DNA from 4 places in the Pedobacter sp. KBW01 genome. Region 2 is predicted to be linked to each of the others. Evidence: riboswitches for the same ligand, from Rfam matches in the RefSeq annotation. Region 2 holds a riboswitch; each other region holds the start of a gene.
The links. Region 2 has a riboswitch for S-adenosylmethionine ahead of metH (methionine synthase). Riboswitches for the same ligand answer to the same signal wherever they lie in the genome.
Positions count from the first base shown of each region.

Region 1: linked by a shared signal. The riboswitch ahead of DBR40_RS11280 (SusC/RagA family TonB-linked outer membrane protein) and the one ahead of metH (methionine synthase) in region 2 are both predicted to bind S-adenosylmethionine.
Region 3: linked by a shared signal. The riboswitch ahead of DBR40_RS08835 (peroxiredoxin family protein) and the one ahead of metH (methionine synthase) in region 2 are both predicted to bind S-adenosylmethionine.
Region 4: linked by a shared signal. The riboswitch ahead of DBR40_RS13285 (O-acetylhomoserine aminocarboxypropyltransferase/cysteine synthase family protein) and the one ahead of metH (methionine synthase) in region 2 are both predicted to bind S-adenosylmethionine.

Region 1 is NZ_QAJQ01000010.1:151,740-156,068, reverse strand. It holds gene DBR40_RS11280 (SusC/RagA family TonB-linked outer membrane protein) at 1-2,530, opposite strand, end outside; SAM riboswitch class I at 2,850-2,956, opposite strand; gene DBR40_RS11275 (peroxiredoxin family protein) at 3,094-4,329, shown strand, end outside.
Region 2 is NZ_QAJQ01000002.1:95,214-99,542, forward strand. It holds gene metH (methionine synthase) at 1-1,702, opposite strand, end outside; SAM riboswitch class I at 1,866-1,969, opposite strand; gene DBR40_RS01525 (Bax inhibitor-1 family protein) at 2,086-2,841, opposite strand; gene DBR40_RS01530 (hypothetical protein) at 2,881-3,447, opposite strand; gene murQ (N-acetylmuramic acid 6-phosphate etherase) at 3,618-4,329, opposite strand, start outside.
Region 3 is NZ_QAJQ01000007.1:555,115-559,443, reverse strand. It holds gene DBR40_RS08850 (hypothetical protein) at 1-195, opposite strand, end outside; gene DBR40_RS08845 (helix-turn-helix domain-containing protein) at 198-401, opposite strand; gene DBR40_RS08840 (S24 family peptidase) at 485-1,180, shown strand; SAM riboswitch class I at 1,756-1,866, shown strand; gene DBR40_RS08835 (peroxiredoxin family protein) at 2,040-3,356, shown strand; gene DBR40_RS08830 (peroxiredoxin family protein) at 3,378-4,329, shown strand, end outside.
Region 4 is NZ_QAJQ01000012.1:1,485-5,813, forward strand. It holds gene DBR40_RS13275 (trans-sulfuration enzyme family protein) at 1-317, shown strand, start outside; gene DBR40_RS13280 (hypothetical protein) at 374-1,381, opposite strand; SAM riboswitch class I at 1,595-1,705, shown strand; gene DBR40_RS13285 (O-acetylhomoserine aminocarboxypropyltransferase/cysteine synthase family protein) at 1,979-3,310, shown strand; gene metX (homoserine O-acetyltransferase family protein) at 3,344-4,329, shown strand, end outside.

The sequences.
Region 1 (4,329 bases), on a different contig from region 2:
GCTTGGTTGGGTTGGTAGCCGGAGCGCCGGTTGCATTTACAATAATATTGCCGTTGCCATCTCTTAAAAACGCGGTACCAAATAACGATCCATAAGGTTGACCCACAGTAGCAATTACCTGTGCTGAGTTAGAAGCTACAACATAATTGGTTAATAATTTTTCGGCATCCAGCTCAATTACCCTGCTCCTGTTTGCGGCAAAGTTTAGATCGATATCCCAGGTAAAAGCCTTTTTAATTGGCGTAATGCCCAACTGCGCCTCTATACCTTTATTGTTGATTTTTCCGGCGTTCAACAATTTTGAACTAAAACCGGTACTCTGGCTCACATCTGCCGCTAAAATCTGGTTATAACTATTGGTATTGTAAGCACTTAAATCGAAACGCAATCTTTTGTTAAAGAATACCGCCTCAACACCCAATTCGGTTGATGTGGTGGTTTCAGGTTTCAGGTTAGGATTAAGATCAATAGATCCTGTATTCAGCTGTGGATTTCCATAAAACGGAGCGCTAAAAACATAGGTATTAATCAAACGGTAAGGATCTGCATCTTTACCTACTTTAGACCAGCCACCACGTATTTTTAAATAGTTAAGGGCATCGCTTTTAATATCCAAAGCTTCGGTAGCTACAAAACTTCCATTAAACGAGGGGTAAAAATACGACCTGTTTTGAGCAGGCAAGGTAGACGACCAATCGTTACGGGCAGTAATGTTGGCAAAAAGGTAATTTCTGAAACCAAGTTGCCCTGAAGCATACACACTATACGATTTTAAACGTGACAGGTTATTTGATGATACCAATGGATCGCGTGAGTTTTTAAGCGTATAAAGTCCAGCAATGGCCAGTTTAGGTGCACTTTGGTCGTTTTGTTCGATATACTGCCTGCGGATATTCCCCCCACCCAGCAATTCGAGGCTAAAATCATCGTTTAGCTGTTTGTTAAAGTTTAAGGTTGCATCGGTATTGTTTTCGTTTACCGTAAAAGCACTTTCGGTGTACGATCCAAATGGTGTTCCGTTGGTACCATAAGCAATCCGTACTTTACGCCTGTCGTTATAATAATCCGTTCCTGATCTGAAATTTAAATCAAGCCCGTCTATGATTTTATAATTCAACGCTAAACTCCCGATTATGCGGTTCCTGTTTTGCGATACCGTATTCTCGTAAGCTACCCAATATGGATTGCTGTAATAGCTGTTATTCCAGTTAAACGTTTTTCCATTCTCATCCAAATAATTTTTCAACTGGTTAATATCAACCTGACGACCAAACCAGGTAAACTGCAACATGGTACTCGTAGAGCGCGAACCACCTGTACCCGGTAAGTTATCCGAATTAAGTTTACTGTAATTGGCATTAGCCGTTAAAGTTAATTTCGGGGTTATTTTAAGGCTGGTATTCAGCACAAACGAATTTTTCCCCTGTCCCGAATTAGGCACAATACCTACCTGCTTTAAATTGTTGTAAGAGATCCTGTAATCGTATTTTTCTCCGGCATCTGCAATCGATACACCGTTATTTAAGGAATAACCGGTTTGGAAAAAATCGCGAACATTATCCGGATGCGCTTCAAAAGGAACAGCTACACCTTTAGAGAAAAACTGCGGAATTAGTCTGCCATCCAGTTTCGGTCCCCAGCTCTCATCAACCCCGTCATTTAAACCTTTACCAGCACCATCCACATAGCTAAATTTACCTTCAGAGCCTTGTCCAAAAGCATTTTGATATACCGGAAGGGTAAGCAGGCTTTCTAAAACCGCGTTCGAGTTAACGGCAATTCCCAATCCTTTTTTCGATTTACCGGTTTTGGTTTTGATGAGGATTACGCCTGCTGCAGCCCGCGATCCGTACAATGCGGCTGCATTTGGGCCTTTAAGCACACTCATTGATTCAATATCTTCAGGATTGATATCCGAAATGGTATTGGCATAATCCCGGGCACCGGCCGAGTTTAACTGCGAGTTATTAACCGGAATTCCATCTACCACAAACAGTGGCTGGTTGTTACCGGCAATGGAAGTTTCACCCCTGATTACCACGCGCGACGACCCCATACTTCCCTGGCTATTGGTTACCCTTACACCGGCAATTTTACCAGCCATGGCATTAACCAGGTTCGATTCTTTAGCTTCGGCCAAATCCTGCCCCTTTAATTCCTGAACGGCATAACCCAGCGATTTCTTTTGGCGCGATATACCTAAAGCAGTAACTACAACCTCATCAAGCGACTGATCGCTCGATTGCAATACCACAGCGATAGGACTACCTTTAACAACAGGTATTTCCTGGGTTTTAAAGCCAATGTATGAGAATATAAGGGTAGCTTTTTCGGGTGCGTTAATGCTAAAAACCCCTTTACCATCGGTAGTGGTAGCTTGTTTGGTTTCTTTGATCAAAACAGAAACACCCGGCAGGGTTTCGCCCTCGGCCGATTTTACCGTACCTGCAACAGGTACATTTTGCGCAAGTAACTGCTGCGCCGTAAAGAGCAGCAAAATAAACGCTATTGATTTAATTTTTTTGAACATCTTGTGTTGTAATAATTAGTTAATGGAGACAATAATTTGGGCAATACCTTTCCACCACGGCTATAAACCGTATTTTTTGTTTAAAAAATGAAAGGATTGGTTAGCTTAAAAGCCCGTTAAAATGAATGCATCTTAACAGGGCATACGCATTCGGAAATACCTCGTTTGGTTTAAATAAATAGATTTTAGTACGTCTGTTTTTTTCATCTGGAAATGATCATTAGTAAATAAGTTACTTTCAAAAAAGCCCGGGTACAAAAAAAGCACCTCAACCAAAAGTCAGAAGTGCTCCATATTAATAAGGATAACGCAAACTGCTGACTTAACTACCCCAGATTCATCCGGGATGGAATTAGCACCATTTCTAAAACTTAGATGGTTGCTAAGGTTTCACAGGGCCATTCCCTCCGCCTTTCTTGATAAGCATTTTTAAATAACTGGGGCAAAGGTATAATTAAATCCAGTAATTCTATAGTTTTTATATATTTTTATCTGAAAATTTTTTCTTGCCAAATACGAGCCGTATATTTGTCGACCAATTTAGTCGATTAAAACACATCCCAATGAATCTGAAATCAATTTTCACAGCCGTTTTGGCCATATCAACTACCATATCCTTTGCACAAGATCAAACCGTATTGGCCAATCATACAGGGGTAAAAGCCCATAAAGAAAAGTCTAATGCCTTTGTAGCACTCGGCAGCTGGCGCGGAGTTGCCAAAGTAAAAGAAGGATTGGAAATCCCTTTCAACTTTGATATCAACGAAAAAAATGGTCAGCAGAAATTATATTTCCGCAATGCCGAAGAAAGTTTTGAAGGCGGTTTAGTTAAACAAACTGCCGATTCGCTTTTTGTCAAACTCGATCAGTTTGATAACGAACTGGCATTTGCCATAACTGGCGATCAGCTTACCGGCACATTAAGAAAACAAGGCCAGACCGGTAAACCTTTGGCCATTGTAGCCGAGCGTAAAAACTACCGTTTCGAAACAGACGGTAAACCTGTAACAGCCAATTACTCCGGAAGCTACGATGTGGTTTTCAAATCGCCAAATGGCAAGGACGAAAAAACAGTAGGTTTATTTAAGCAAACAGGCAACAAACTTACCGGTACTTTTTTACGTGTAACCGGCGATTCGCGCTACCTGGAAGGCGTGGTAGAAGGTAACGAATTTCAGTTATCAAGCTTTATTGGCTCCTCTCCTGCTTACTACAAAGGCACTTTCCAGTCCGATGGCACTTTAAGCGGTGAAATTTTAGGTGCAAGAGGAAGTCAGCCTTTTACAGGTGTTAAGAATGACAACGCTGCCCTGCCCGATGCCTACAAACTCACCTACCTGAAACCGGGTTATAAAACCCTCGATTTTAGTTTCGCAGATGTTAATGGAAAAAAGATTTCGTTAAAAGATGAAAAATACAAAAACAAGGTAGTTGTTTTAACCATCACTGGCAGCTGGTGCCCCAATTGTGTAGATGAAGCTACCTTTATTGCCCCTTGGTATAAAGAAAACAAGAAACGTGGTGTAGAGGTTATTGCCTTACATTACGAACGCTCTACTGAACCAGAATATGCTAAAAAAGTAATGAGCCGTTTCCGAGAGCGCTTTGGTATCGAATACGATCAGGTTATTGCCGGTACAGCCGATAAACAAGTGGTAGCCGAATCCTTACCTGCATTAGATTCGTTTGTATCTTTCCCTACTACCATTATTATCGATAAACAGGGAAATGTTGCCCAAATACACACCGGCTTTAATGGTCCGGCTACAGGCAAATTTTACGACGAATTTAAAAAAGAG
Region 2 (4,329 bases):
TGTTACCCCTGAAAGAGAACGAAATATTCGAAACCCCACCGCTTACCTTGGCATGAGGCAGATTTTCTTTGATCCAGCGGGTGGCGTTAATAAAATCGACTGCGTAATTGTTGTGTTCCTCCAGGCCGGTGGCCACGGTTAAAATATTCGGGTCGAAAATAATATCTTCTGCCGGGAAACCGATTTCGTTTACAAGAATATCGTAACTTCTTTTACAAATTTCTTTTCTGCGTTCGTAATTATCGGCCTGTCCTTGCTCATCAAAAGCCATTACCACAACCGCAGCACCATACTGCATAATTTTACGGGCACTTTCGCGGAATTTATCTTCGCCTTCTTTCAAGGAAATAGAGTTCACAATCCCCTTGCCTTGCAGGCATTTTAAGCCATTCTCAATCACGGACCATTTTGATGAATCGACCATAATGGGTAGTTTGGCAATATCAGGTTCAGAAGCAATCAGGTTCAGGAATTTGGTCATGGCTGCTTCCGAATCAAGCATCCCCTCATCCATATTCACGTCAATAACCTGCGCGCCACCTTCTACCTGCTGTAATGCAACTGCTAAAGCAGCTTCATAATCGCCACCTAAAATCAGTTTCGAGAATTTTGGCGATCCGGTAATATTAGTTCTTTCGCCTATATTTACAAAAATACTTTCTGGGGTAATGGTTACAGGCTCAAGTCCGCTTAAACGCATATGAGGTTCGAGCACAGGTAATTTTCTAGGCTCAGCTTTCCGGGCATTTTTAGCAATGCAACCAATGTGATCAGGTGTGGTACCGCAACAACCACCAACAATATTCACAAAGCCTGATGCAATAAAATCATCAACCAGGTGAGCGGTTTCGTGTGGTTGTTCATCATAAGCTCCAAACTCGTTGGGTAAACCTGCATTTGGATAAGCCGAAACATAACAACCTGCTTTTGCGGCAAGCTCTTCGATATGCGGACGCATTTCTTTAGCTCCCAATGCACAGTTAAAACCGATACTTAATGGTTTGGCATGCATTACCGAGTTTAAGAAAGCCTCCGCCGTTTGGCCCGACAATGTTCTTCCTGAAGCATCAGTAATGGTCCCCGAGATCATAATCTCGAGCTTACGACCAATTACTTCTTCGTATTTTTTAATGGCCACAATAGCCACTTTTGCATTTAGGGTATCAAAAATGGTTTCGATCAACAACACATCCGAGCCACCATCTACCAACCCACGAACCTGCTCGTAATAAGCTGCTTCTAATTCATCAAAATAAACCGCCCTAAAACCAGGATCGTTAACATTCGGCGACATAGAAAGGGTACGGTTGGTTGGGCCAATGGCACCTGCAACAAAACACTTGCGATCGGGATTAGCCGCCATAAACTCGTCGGCCGCTTCTTTGGCTACCCTTGCTCCTTCAAAACTCATTTCGTAAGAAAGGTCTTCCATTTGGTAATCGGCCATCGAAATTCGCTGTGTACTAAAGGTATTGGTTTCGATAATATCGGCACCAGCAGCCATGTACTCGAGGTGTATGGTTTTGATAATATCGGGGCGTGTAATGTTAAGCAAATCGTTATTGCCTTTTACATCACAGGGATGATCTTTAAAGCGTTCCCCTCTAAAATCCTCTTCGGTTAGGGTATATCGCTGAATCATGGTACCCATTGCACCATCAATCACCAAAATACGTTTTTCTAATTCTTCTCTAATGCTCATTGTTGTTGTTGTAGCAAGTAGCAAGTATCAAGCGTTGAAATATTGATAACTCACTTTTTATTAGGTGGCAGCAAAAAGTAAAGGCAAAATTGTCTTAATACTTCATACTTGTTTCCTAAATTAATGGCTTATCTAAAAAGTTGGTACGTGAATCGTAATCCTAAACTTATCTGTTTCCGCTATTTGCAGAATAGAATTTAGCACCTTGTGTGGCACAGGTTGCTAAGACTTCGTTGGGTCTAATCCCTCCGTCTTTCTTAATAAGCATACAAAAATGCAACAAAGCGGCATCATTTCCAAAAATTATCGCCTTGTGGCCAAATAAAATTACAAAGGCCATGCAAAACTGCACAGCCTTAAGAATATTGTTCTGTTTAAACCGTTTATTTTCTGCTTCCGAAAATGCGTAGTAAGAACAGGAAGATGTTTAAGAAATCCAGGTATAAAGATAACGCAGCTACAATCGCCATTTTCTTAGATTCAATCTGGAGAACCTGTTCTCCGCTGGCCTCAATACCTTCGCCAATTCTTTTAATCTTTTGCACATCATAAGCTGTTAATGCAGTAAATATTGCAATGCCAATAAAAGCCATAAACAAGCTGAACTGTTCGCTCTGAATAAACATATTAATTACACTGGCAATTACTAAACCAATTACCCCAACCATCAGAATCGGACCAAATTTGCTTAGATCGATATTGGTTGTATACCCCATAAATGCCATAATTCCAAATATTCCGGCTGCACCTGCAAAACAGCTTACTACCGAACCTGAAGTATATGTTAACAAGATAAAGCTTAAGCTAATTCCGGTTAATACAGAGTAAAGCATAAATACGCCTATTAAAGCAGGTAATGATAACCGGCTTAAACCAAAGCCCATTAATAAAACCAGGCCTAGCGGAGCGAACATGGCTATATAACCAAATATAGACATACTAACTTTGCCTGTTGCAGGGTTAATATTTAAAAGATACTGCATTAACTGCTCGTTGGTACCGAAAAGATAAGCAGCTACTGTAGATAAACTCAATGCAACGAACATCCATAAGAAAACGTTAGCGAAGAATTTTTTAGACACAGATTTTTCCTGTACAAAAACACTGTTGTCCTGATATTGATAATTTTGTTGTTCCATTTTAATTTTTTGCGTGTTAAATTATATAAAAATAAACATTTAGTTCAATCTTTTTGTCAGCAATTCTTCAACTTTTTTAAAGAACTGCAGTGGCTTTAATGTACGCCAAGGCAGATTATCGAAATCGCCGCCAAAGTTAATGTAATAATCGATGTTGTTATCGCGAAACTCGGCAATTACATGTTCCTGAAAATTCACACCAACAATCCAGCCATCTTCCACCTCCTGAAACCACTCTTCGTAATAGCTATCATCAGAAGCATGGAAATTGAGCACATTTTCTCCGATGAGGATAAATTTATTAATGCCTTCATCCATCATCAACTCTACCACATCCCGTTTGAGCAACATAATATCGTTGTTGATGGCATCGTTCCATTCACCGATAAACTCTATTATGGCATAACCGCGATCGTAATCGGCATACAGCACCTTCATGTACAGTGTGCTCGATCCAAATTCATCCCATTGTGGGTGAAGTAAAAAGTTATAAATCTGCTTATCGAAGTAAAGCTCAGAATATTCGGTATTATAAAACGGTGAACGTTCATCTTCAGCCGAAATATAATCATCTCGCCACTGGTAATAAGGCTCAATCTCGTGCATAGTTTTTAATTATTGAATGCGCGAATTTTGAATAAGTAAATGTTCTTAGCCCATCTCCAATTCAATCATTCTACCCTTCAGTCATTAATTTAATTTTGAATGAACGAATTTTGAATGAGTGAATGTTTAAGCCCATCTCCAATTCTGTCATTCCATCCTTCAATCATTTGTTAATGTTGTCCGGCTTCTACAGCTTTACGTACACTTCCGTAGCGGTTCAGCAACTCAGCAGCTTCTTCGTAGCCAATGTGCAGCTCATCAGCAACCATTTGTGTCCCACGATCTACCAGCTTATGATTGGTTAATTGCATATCAACCATCTTATTACCAACCACACGCCCTAACTGTACCATAACCGTAGTACTAAGCATATTTAAAACCAGTTTTTGTGCCGTTCCCGATTTCATCCTTGTAGAACCGGTAATAAACTCAGGGCCAACCACCACTTCAACAGGGAAGTCAGATTCTGCAGCAATTGGTCCGCCGGTATTGCAAACAATGCAACCCGTTAAAACGCCATGTTTACGTGCCGTATTTAAGCCCCCAATAACATAAGGAGTAGTACCTGATGCAGCCAGGCCAACCAGACAGTCTTTTTCGTTAATATTAAACTCCTGCAAATCTTCCCAGGCTTGTTCAGCATCATCCTCTGCAAATTCTACAGCCCTTCTGATAGCGGTATCTCCACCGGCAATAATGCCTACAACCCAATCAAAAGGTACACCATAGGTAGGCGGACATTCTGATGCATCTACCACACCTAAACGCCCACTGGTACCCGCTCCGATATAAAAAAGACGACCACCTTTTTTCATTCTTTCGGCAACTGCCGAAGTTAATTTTTCGATCTGAGGCAAAGATTTTTCTACAGCAAAAGCTACA
Region 3 (4,329 bases), on a different contig from region 2:
CTGAACAACTGGGGGCAAACTATCGAAAGAAATAAACATCTGACGGCCGTTACCGCCCAGCTGAACACGTTTAATACCGTACGCTTTGTTAGCATATCGGGTAATTTCGCTATAAAGGGTATTTTCCTTTTTGTACCAATTTGGCACAAGTTCATCTTTGGTTACTACCAAAATGTTATTCCATAATTGAGGCATTGTTATTCTCCTTTGAGGTTTAGAAGTTCTTTTAAAGAAGGGATGATGTTTGAGCCTTTGTATTTTCCGTTAACGGTGTCGCTCACCACCTTCCTGCTGAAGCCCAGCTTTTTTGCTAAGTGTGTAATTGAAATACCTGATTGTTTTACGGCTTCCCGTAAATAAAGATTTTCAGGATAATCTACTTTTGGTTTTGTTTGTTCCATGCTTGTTCACATATTTGTAAATACTTACACGAAGGTATAAGACTATTTTCTTATAACCAAATTTATTGTAAGATTTTTTTCATATGGTAGCACAAAGACTTAGTCAGTATATTGAAGATAAAGGCATTAGCCTTTATGCGTTTGAGAATAAATTAGCCGTTTCACGCGGCTCAATCTCAAAAGCTATTAAAGAAAATAAGAGTATCGGCTCTAATGTATTAGAAAATATTCTTAGCAAATTCATTGATATTAATCCTATTTGGCTTATGACAGGTAGGGGAAAAATGATTGCATCCGATATAAATGAATCTGTTGTAGAGCCTGAGCAGACTTTTTTATTAAAGACGGATAAAAAGAGAGAATTGCAACGAATACCGCTTTATGATACCAACGCTGCTGCGAGTGTGCTTCCTACATTTAATGGAAAGCACAATATTATAGACTACATAACTATCCCAAATATGCCTTCATGTGACGGGGCGTTACCAATTATTGGAGACAGTATGTACCCATTGCTTAAAAGTGGTGATATTGTGATGTATAAACTTATAAACGACCTTCAAGACGGTATTTATTGGGGCGAAATGTACTTAGTCTATATAAACGAGCATGGCGATGATATGACCCTAGTAAAGTACGTGCAGAAATCAGACAAAGGGGATGATTATATCAAATTGGTTTCTCAAAACCAACACCATGCACCTAAAGATATTAAGCTAAAGAAGGTTAAAGCAATGGCATTGATCAAAGCTAGTATAAGAATCAATAGCATGAGCTAACCGGCGCGCACACATATCTTTTTATAAATAACCAATTTTATTCAACCTTAATTAGCTAGTATTCAAGTATTTAAATACTTGACCATAAATATGCTGATTGCATTATAGGGGGGTGTTTGTTCGATTTATAAGCTTTTTTAGCCTATTTTTATACTTTTTACGGGTATTTACAATGCATTAAACTACATCGATTTGCACAACCAACTGCACAACCAACTGCATTACCAACCCAAAAAAGAGTAAAATTTTCTTATATTTCTAACTTTTTTTACAGTAAAATAGTCTTACCTATGGCCGCCATATTAAGAAATTTAAATTCTGGATAAACAGCTTTTAAATACCTTTTAAGCTATTTTTTCGTGATAAATGGTAGCAACTCCCTTTAAAATATCATCTTGCCTTTCCAAAATGGTAGTATTCTGGTAGTAAATGGTAGATTGGAAATTTGGAAATAAAATAATTACCAACCTATAAACCATAAAAAAAGCCTTTAGCGATATGCTAAAGGCCGTTTTTTCCTTTTTTTCCTTTTTGCCTTTTATAGAAGTCTGGTATTATGCCCTATACTAGTAGATGATTTATACAGAAGAAGGGAGAGGGAGCCTCGTCGATCTTCTAGCAACTTTTCAGCAATGAAATAAGTGCTTTACTCATTCGTCCGAAATTTTTCGGGGGAAAAATAAATTAACTAAGATATGAAAACACTTAAACTACAAAACTCCTGCTGTTGTAAATAGCATTTACAGCTTCAAACATGCTTTTCTTTTTTGATTAAGCGGCTGGTAATTTACCAGTCATGGAAATGGTATGTCTGCTCCACAGGGTTTTAAAACAGAATTACTAAACTAAAACCATAAACATGAACTTTAAAAACTATCTACCCACACTAAAAGGCCTCTCTTTGGGGCTATTGATCAGTAGTTCGGCCTTTTCGGCAACAGTTAAACCACCCGCAGCCTTTATTAAAGAAGGAATATGGCGCGGTGTATTTACGGTGAGCGAATCGGCTGTTCCATTTAATTTCGAATTTAAGGGCAAAGATCCTGAACACGCTGTTTTTACTTTGATAAATGGTACCCGTCGCGATGATTTCCATGTGCAGCGTCTTGGAAAGGATTCGATTTTCGTTAAAATGAATACTTACGATGCAGCCCTGGTGGCCAAAATAGAACCCAATGGTACATTAAGTGGTGAGTATCGGAGTTTGGTACCAGGTTTCAGGGGGAACTCTCTGCCATTTACGGCCGAGCCTGGTAAAACCTACCGCTTTGTAGAGCCCGGTAAAGATGTAAAACCTACTGCCGACCTATCGGGCAAATGGGAACTTAAATTATACAGTAAAGAAGCTGTTCCTGCATCAATTGCGGTGCTGAAACAAAACGGGAATAAGCTTACGGGCGTAATTATGACGGTTGTAGGCGATAGCCGTGAAATTGAAGGCACCATACAAGGAAATGAGTTCGCTTTATCGGGCTTTACCGGTCCAAGTCCTTTTATTATTAAAGGAAAAGTAAATGAAGATGGCACGCTATCAGGAGATCAGGGTTTTGGTATCTATAAAAACATCAAGTTCGATGCCACTAAAAACAACGATGCCAACCTGCCTGATCCCTATAAATTAACCTTTTTAAAAGAAGGCTATAAAAAACTCGATTTCACTTTTCCTGATCTTAAGGGTAAAGCCGTTTCGCTGAGCGACGATAAATACAAAGGCAAAGTGGTAATTGTAGAAATTGTGGGTACCTGGTGTCCGAACTGTACCGACCAGACTGTTTTTCTTTCGCCCTGGTTTAACAAAAACCAAAAACGCGGAGTAGAAGCCATTGCCATTGGTTTTGAACAAAAAGACAGTCTGGCCTATGCCCAGTACACGCTCGGAAAGCTGAGAGATAAATACAATATCAAATACGATATCCTATTCGGTGGGCTGGCCGATAAGAAACTGGTAGCACAGAAACTGCCCGCACTCAACAAATTTATTGCTTTCCCAACTACCATTATCATCGATAGAAAAGGAGAGGTACGCGAAATTTACACCGGCTACACCGGCACGGTAACAGGTAAATATTACGACGATTACGAGAAGAAATTTAATCGCGTACTAGACGAACTGATTGCTGAACCAGCACCAGAAACTGCTGCAGTAAACAAGAATGAATCGATAAAAGGAAAATAATCATTAAAAAACCAAAATAAAATGAGCGTACATAAAATTTTTAAAGGAGCAGTTTTGCTCAGTTCACTGTTTATTGGTGGACAGGTTTTGGCCGATGGTGTAAAACCGGTAGCTGTAGAAAAAACAATAAAAGAAGGGGTTTGGCGCGGTGTATTTAATGTAAGCGAAACCCAGGTGCCTTTTAACTTCGAATTTAAAGGCAAGGATTTCGAACATGCTACTTTTACCCTGTTAAATGGCACCCGTCGCGATGATTTCCACGTAAAACGCATTGCACCCGATTCGGTATTTATTAAAATGAATACTTACGATGCAGCCCTGGTAGCCAAAATAAATGATGATGGTACATTATCAGGCGAGTATCGCAGTTTGGTGCCGGGTTTCAGGGGCAATTCGCTTCCTTTTACTGCCGAGCATGGCAAAAAGTACCGCTTTGTTGAGCCGGGTAAAGATGTGGCACCGGCGGCCAATATATCGGGCAAATGGGAGCTTAAGTTCTATTCAAAAGAACAGGTGCCTGACAAGGTGGCGATACTAAAACAAAACGGAAACAAGCTAACCGGGGTAATTATGCAGGTAACCGGCGATAGCCGCGAACTGGAAGGTACTGTACAAGGTGATGAGTTTGTGCTTTCGGGCTTTACGGGCCCAAGTCCTAAAATTTACAAAGGTAAAATCAATCCTGATGGTACCATCAGCGGCGTAATTTCGGCCGGAATTTACGATAATACCAAATTTGATGGTGCAAAAGACGATAAAGCCGAATTGCCCGATCCCTACAAAATTACATTCTTAAAAGAAGGTTATAAAAAGCTCGATTTTACCTTCCCTGATCTTGCCGGGAAATCGGTTTCGCTAAGCGACGATAAGTACAAAGGTAAAGTGGTAATTGTAGAAATTGTGGGTACCTGGTGCCCGAACTGTACCGATCAAACGGTATTTCTTTCGCCATGGTTTAACAAAAACCAGAAAA
Region 4 (4,329 bases), on a different contig from region 2:
ACCCGAAGGTAGAAGCTGTTTTTTATCCGGGATTGGAAACGCATCCCCAACATGAAATTGCTAAAAGCCAAATGAAAGATTTTGGTGGTATGATGTCGTTCCTGGTAAAAGGTGGTGTAGAGGCAGCAAGTAAAGCGGTTAATAAAGTGCAGTTGTTTGCGCAGGCTACCAGCTTAGGCGGCGTTGAAAGTTTGATTGAACACCGCTACTCGATTGAAGGACCGGATAGTAAAACACCTAAAAACCTGTTGCGCATTTCGGTTGGGTTGGAACATGCAGATGATATTATTGCTGATTTGGAGCAGGCTTTAAACTAGCATTTAACCCTATAAGGTTTCTAAAACCTTATAGGGTTATCTATAGGACTTAAAAACTATTTCGGGTTACAAACCGTAGTTAATTTAAGCGAATAATTGGCTTCTAAAGGCTCATTGGTTTGCGCTAAACGTTGTGAACCCGTATTGGCCGGACAAGCAATATCGCCTGCGGCATCGTAAACCAATTTGTTGCCGTTGGCCAATAACTCTTTAGGTACATAAATCTGCACTTTAGTAATTGAATAGCCCGAAGGAAAATAGCGAACATAATAACCATCAGGATGTTTGGTCCAGATGCCGCTGGGCACATCGCTTCTTGGAGGTGCCATACCTGCTACAATTGCATATTTCTCCATATCAGCATAGGTGTAATTGCCTGATGCCACCAACTGCCTGATATTGTTTTCGGCTTCAAACACAGCTTTTAAGCCTGATGGCAACTGATCTTTAGCTTTCTCCATTACATCAAAAGGTAAAATGCCCAAAGCACCACCTTCTAACTGGGTAAGTTGCTTAGGTGTAAGTAACTTAATGGCAGTAAGTTTAACCTGGCCGCTGTAATCGGCAAATTTTGTGCGGGCAATAATGGTCCACAATAAAACCTGAATATCGTGCTGTTCTACTTCGGGGTGCTTTTCGGCACTCTTTAATATCGATACTACAATTTCTTCTTTGGGTCCTAAAACCGGAGCAAACATGTAGCCATCGCCTTTTGAAGGGGCAAAGGTTCCGGCTTTAAGGCAATAGCTTTTATTGGTCATTTCGTAAAAACCTTCGCAAAGCACATAACCGCCCTCCGGATTTTTAGGTAATAAATATAAAGGCTGAAATTTCTCCTTCGATTTAAAATCGGGCATCATCTCGCCTTCGCGATTCACATCTTCAAAACTGGTGGTAATGGCAGCAGGCTGTTTCAGGAATTTATCAACCCCTAAGGCTTTAGCACCCTGTGCTGTACCCACTTTTAGTAGTTTATCTTTTAAGCCACCAAACTGGGCATTAACGTTATTTAAGCAGGCAACAGTAAATAGTATTGCCAAACCATAGAATTTTACATTTTTCATGATGATTAGATTTAGATAGGTAACACAAACTTAAAGTTTTAACCATTAACTTTATATTAAAATATTTAAGGAGCCTTAATTATTTAAAATTAGCACCCTCATTCACAGTAGCTTGCTTTAAATTCAAAATTTTATTTTGTGGATTAAAATTAAATTCAGACATTTGGAATATTATTTGGCAATAAGCTAAGTAAAAGTCAATCTTCAGAGGTTGATTTATAAAGAAGTGGCGAGAGACTGGCTCCATGACCCACTGGCAACCCTCAGAAAGAGAAGGTGCCAATTCCTGACTGGCTAACACGGTGTTATCTGGTGATATAAATTTTAACTGATGAAAACATTAAATCTTCAATCGCTAAGCGAACCTGGTTCAAACCTTAAAAAAGTAGAAGATCTTTCTATGTCTTTTATGTGTTGCAATATGCAGGCGATTACTTGTATGTGCTGTTGCATACAGTAATTTAAAAATCTTCCCTTTTTGTGTTTTTCAAACTGGAAGGTCCCGCTAAAACGGGATACGCCCACACAGCTTTAACCTTTAGGTTAATCTGATCCCTACAGATTATTCAACATTTAAAAATTTAAGCATTAAAGATTATGTCAACTTCATATAAATTCGAAACTTTACAAATACACGCAGGTCAGGAAATCGATCCAACTACAGGCTCAAGGGCTGTTCCTATTTATCAAACCACTTCATACGGTTTTAAAAATGCTGAGCATGGAGCCAATTTATTTGCTTTAAAAGAGTTCGGTAATATCTATACCAGGATCATGAACCCAACCAGCGATGTTTTCGAAAAACGCATTGCAGCTTTAGAAGGTGGCGTAGCAGCATTAGCAGTAGCATCTGGTCAGGCAGCACAATTTATTGCCTTAAATAATATCCTGGAGGCTGGCGACAGCATTGTTTCTTCATCTCATGTTTACGGCGGTACTTATAATCAGTTTAAAGTAGCGTTTAAGCGTTTGGGTATTCATGTTGATTTTGCTAACCCGGATGTGCCAGAAGAATTTGAAGCTAAAATTACCGATAAAACAAAAGCTATTTATTTAGAGACTATCGGTAACCCGGCATTTAGTGTGCCCGATTTTGAAAAAATTGCGGCTATTGCCAAAAAATATGATCTTCCTTTAGTTGTTGATAATACTTTCGGTGCTGCAGGTTACCTGTTTAAACCATTAGAACATGGCGCTAACGTAGTGGTACAATCGGCTACCAAATGGATTGGCGGACATGGAACCAGCATTGGTGGTGTAATTGTTGATGGCGGAAATTATAACTGGGGAAATGGTAAGTTTCCACAATTTAGTCAACCATCAGAAGGCTACCATGGTTTGGTTTTTAGCGATGTTTTCGGTGTCGACGGTCCTTTTGGCAATATTCAGTTTATTATTCGTGCCCGTGTAGAAGGTTTAAGGGATTTAGGTCCGGCTATTGCGCCGTTCAACTCTTTCCTGTTATTGCAAGGTCTCGAAACTTTATCGCTTCGTGTACAACGCCATGTAGATAATGCTTTAGAATTGGCTACCTGGTTAGAAAATCACCCGGCAGTTAAAGAAGTGGCTTATCCTGGTTTGGCCAGCAGTAAATACAATAATTTGGCAAAGAAATATTTAAGCAATGGCTTTGGAGCAGTTTTATCTTTCGAGTTAAACGGCAGCAAAGAAAGAGCAACCCAATTAATCGATAATTTAAAACTGATTTCGCACCTCGCAAACGTGGGCGATGCCAAAACGCTGATTATCCAGCCATCGGCTACCACACACCAGCAATTAAGCGATAGCGAACAACTGGCTGCAGGTGTTAAACCGAACTCGCTTCGCGTATCAGTTGGTATCGAGCATATCGACGACATTAAGGCCGATTTTGAGCAGGCTTTTGCAGCAATTGGCTTATCAGTAAGTGCAGCCAGTTTACAAGCCTAATCCTTTTTTTATTACCATCAGCATTATTTTAGCATGAGCACAGCATCAACATATCAATATAACAAACAATTTAAGCTCGAAAGCGGAAAAAAAATCCGTAACCTGCAAATCGCTTATCAAACATATGGCAAATTAAACGCAAAGAAAGATAACGTAATATGGGTTTGCCATGCGCTTACTGCCAATGCCGATGTTTTTGAATGGTGGGAAGGTTTGTTTGGGCAAAACGCTTTATTCAATCCAAACGATCATTATATTATTTGTGCTAATGTTTTAGGCTCTAATTATGGTACAACCAATCCTTTAAGTACCAATCCGGTTAACAGCCTGCCTTATTACTTGTCGTTTCCGCAGTTTACCATCCGCGATTTTGTATCAGCACACCAGCTTTTAGCGGCGCATTTACAAATCGATACCATTAAACTATTAATTGGTGGCTCGTTAGGTGGACAACAAGCTGTTGAATGGAGCATTATTGAGCCGAATAAAATTGAGAACCTGATTTTAGTGGCTACTAATGCCGTGCATTCGCCCTGGGGAATTGCCTTTAACGAAAGTCAGCGACTAGCCATTACTACCGACCGTACTTTTTATGCCAATAAGCCTGATGGAGGCATTAAAGGTTTGAAAGCAGCCAGAAGCATTGCACTTTTAAGCTATCGTACTTACAATGCCTATGGCAGCACACAGGTAGAAAGTGTAAACGATAAAACTGATAATTTCAGGGCTTCGTCTTATCAGAATTATCAGGGAGAGAAATTAACCAATCGCTTTAACGCATACAGTTATTATTATTTAACCAAAGCAATGGATAGCCACAATGTTGGCCGCAACCGCAAAAGCATAGCTGATGCCTTAAAGCTGGTTAAAGCAAACACACTGGTAATTGGAATCGAAAACGACTTTTTATTCCCGATTTCAGAACAGAGATACCTGGCCGATCACATTACAGGTGCTGAATTTGCCACCATCCATTCTGAATATGGTCATGACGGGTTCTTAATCGAAACCAATACTTT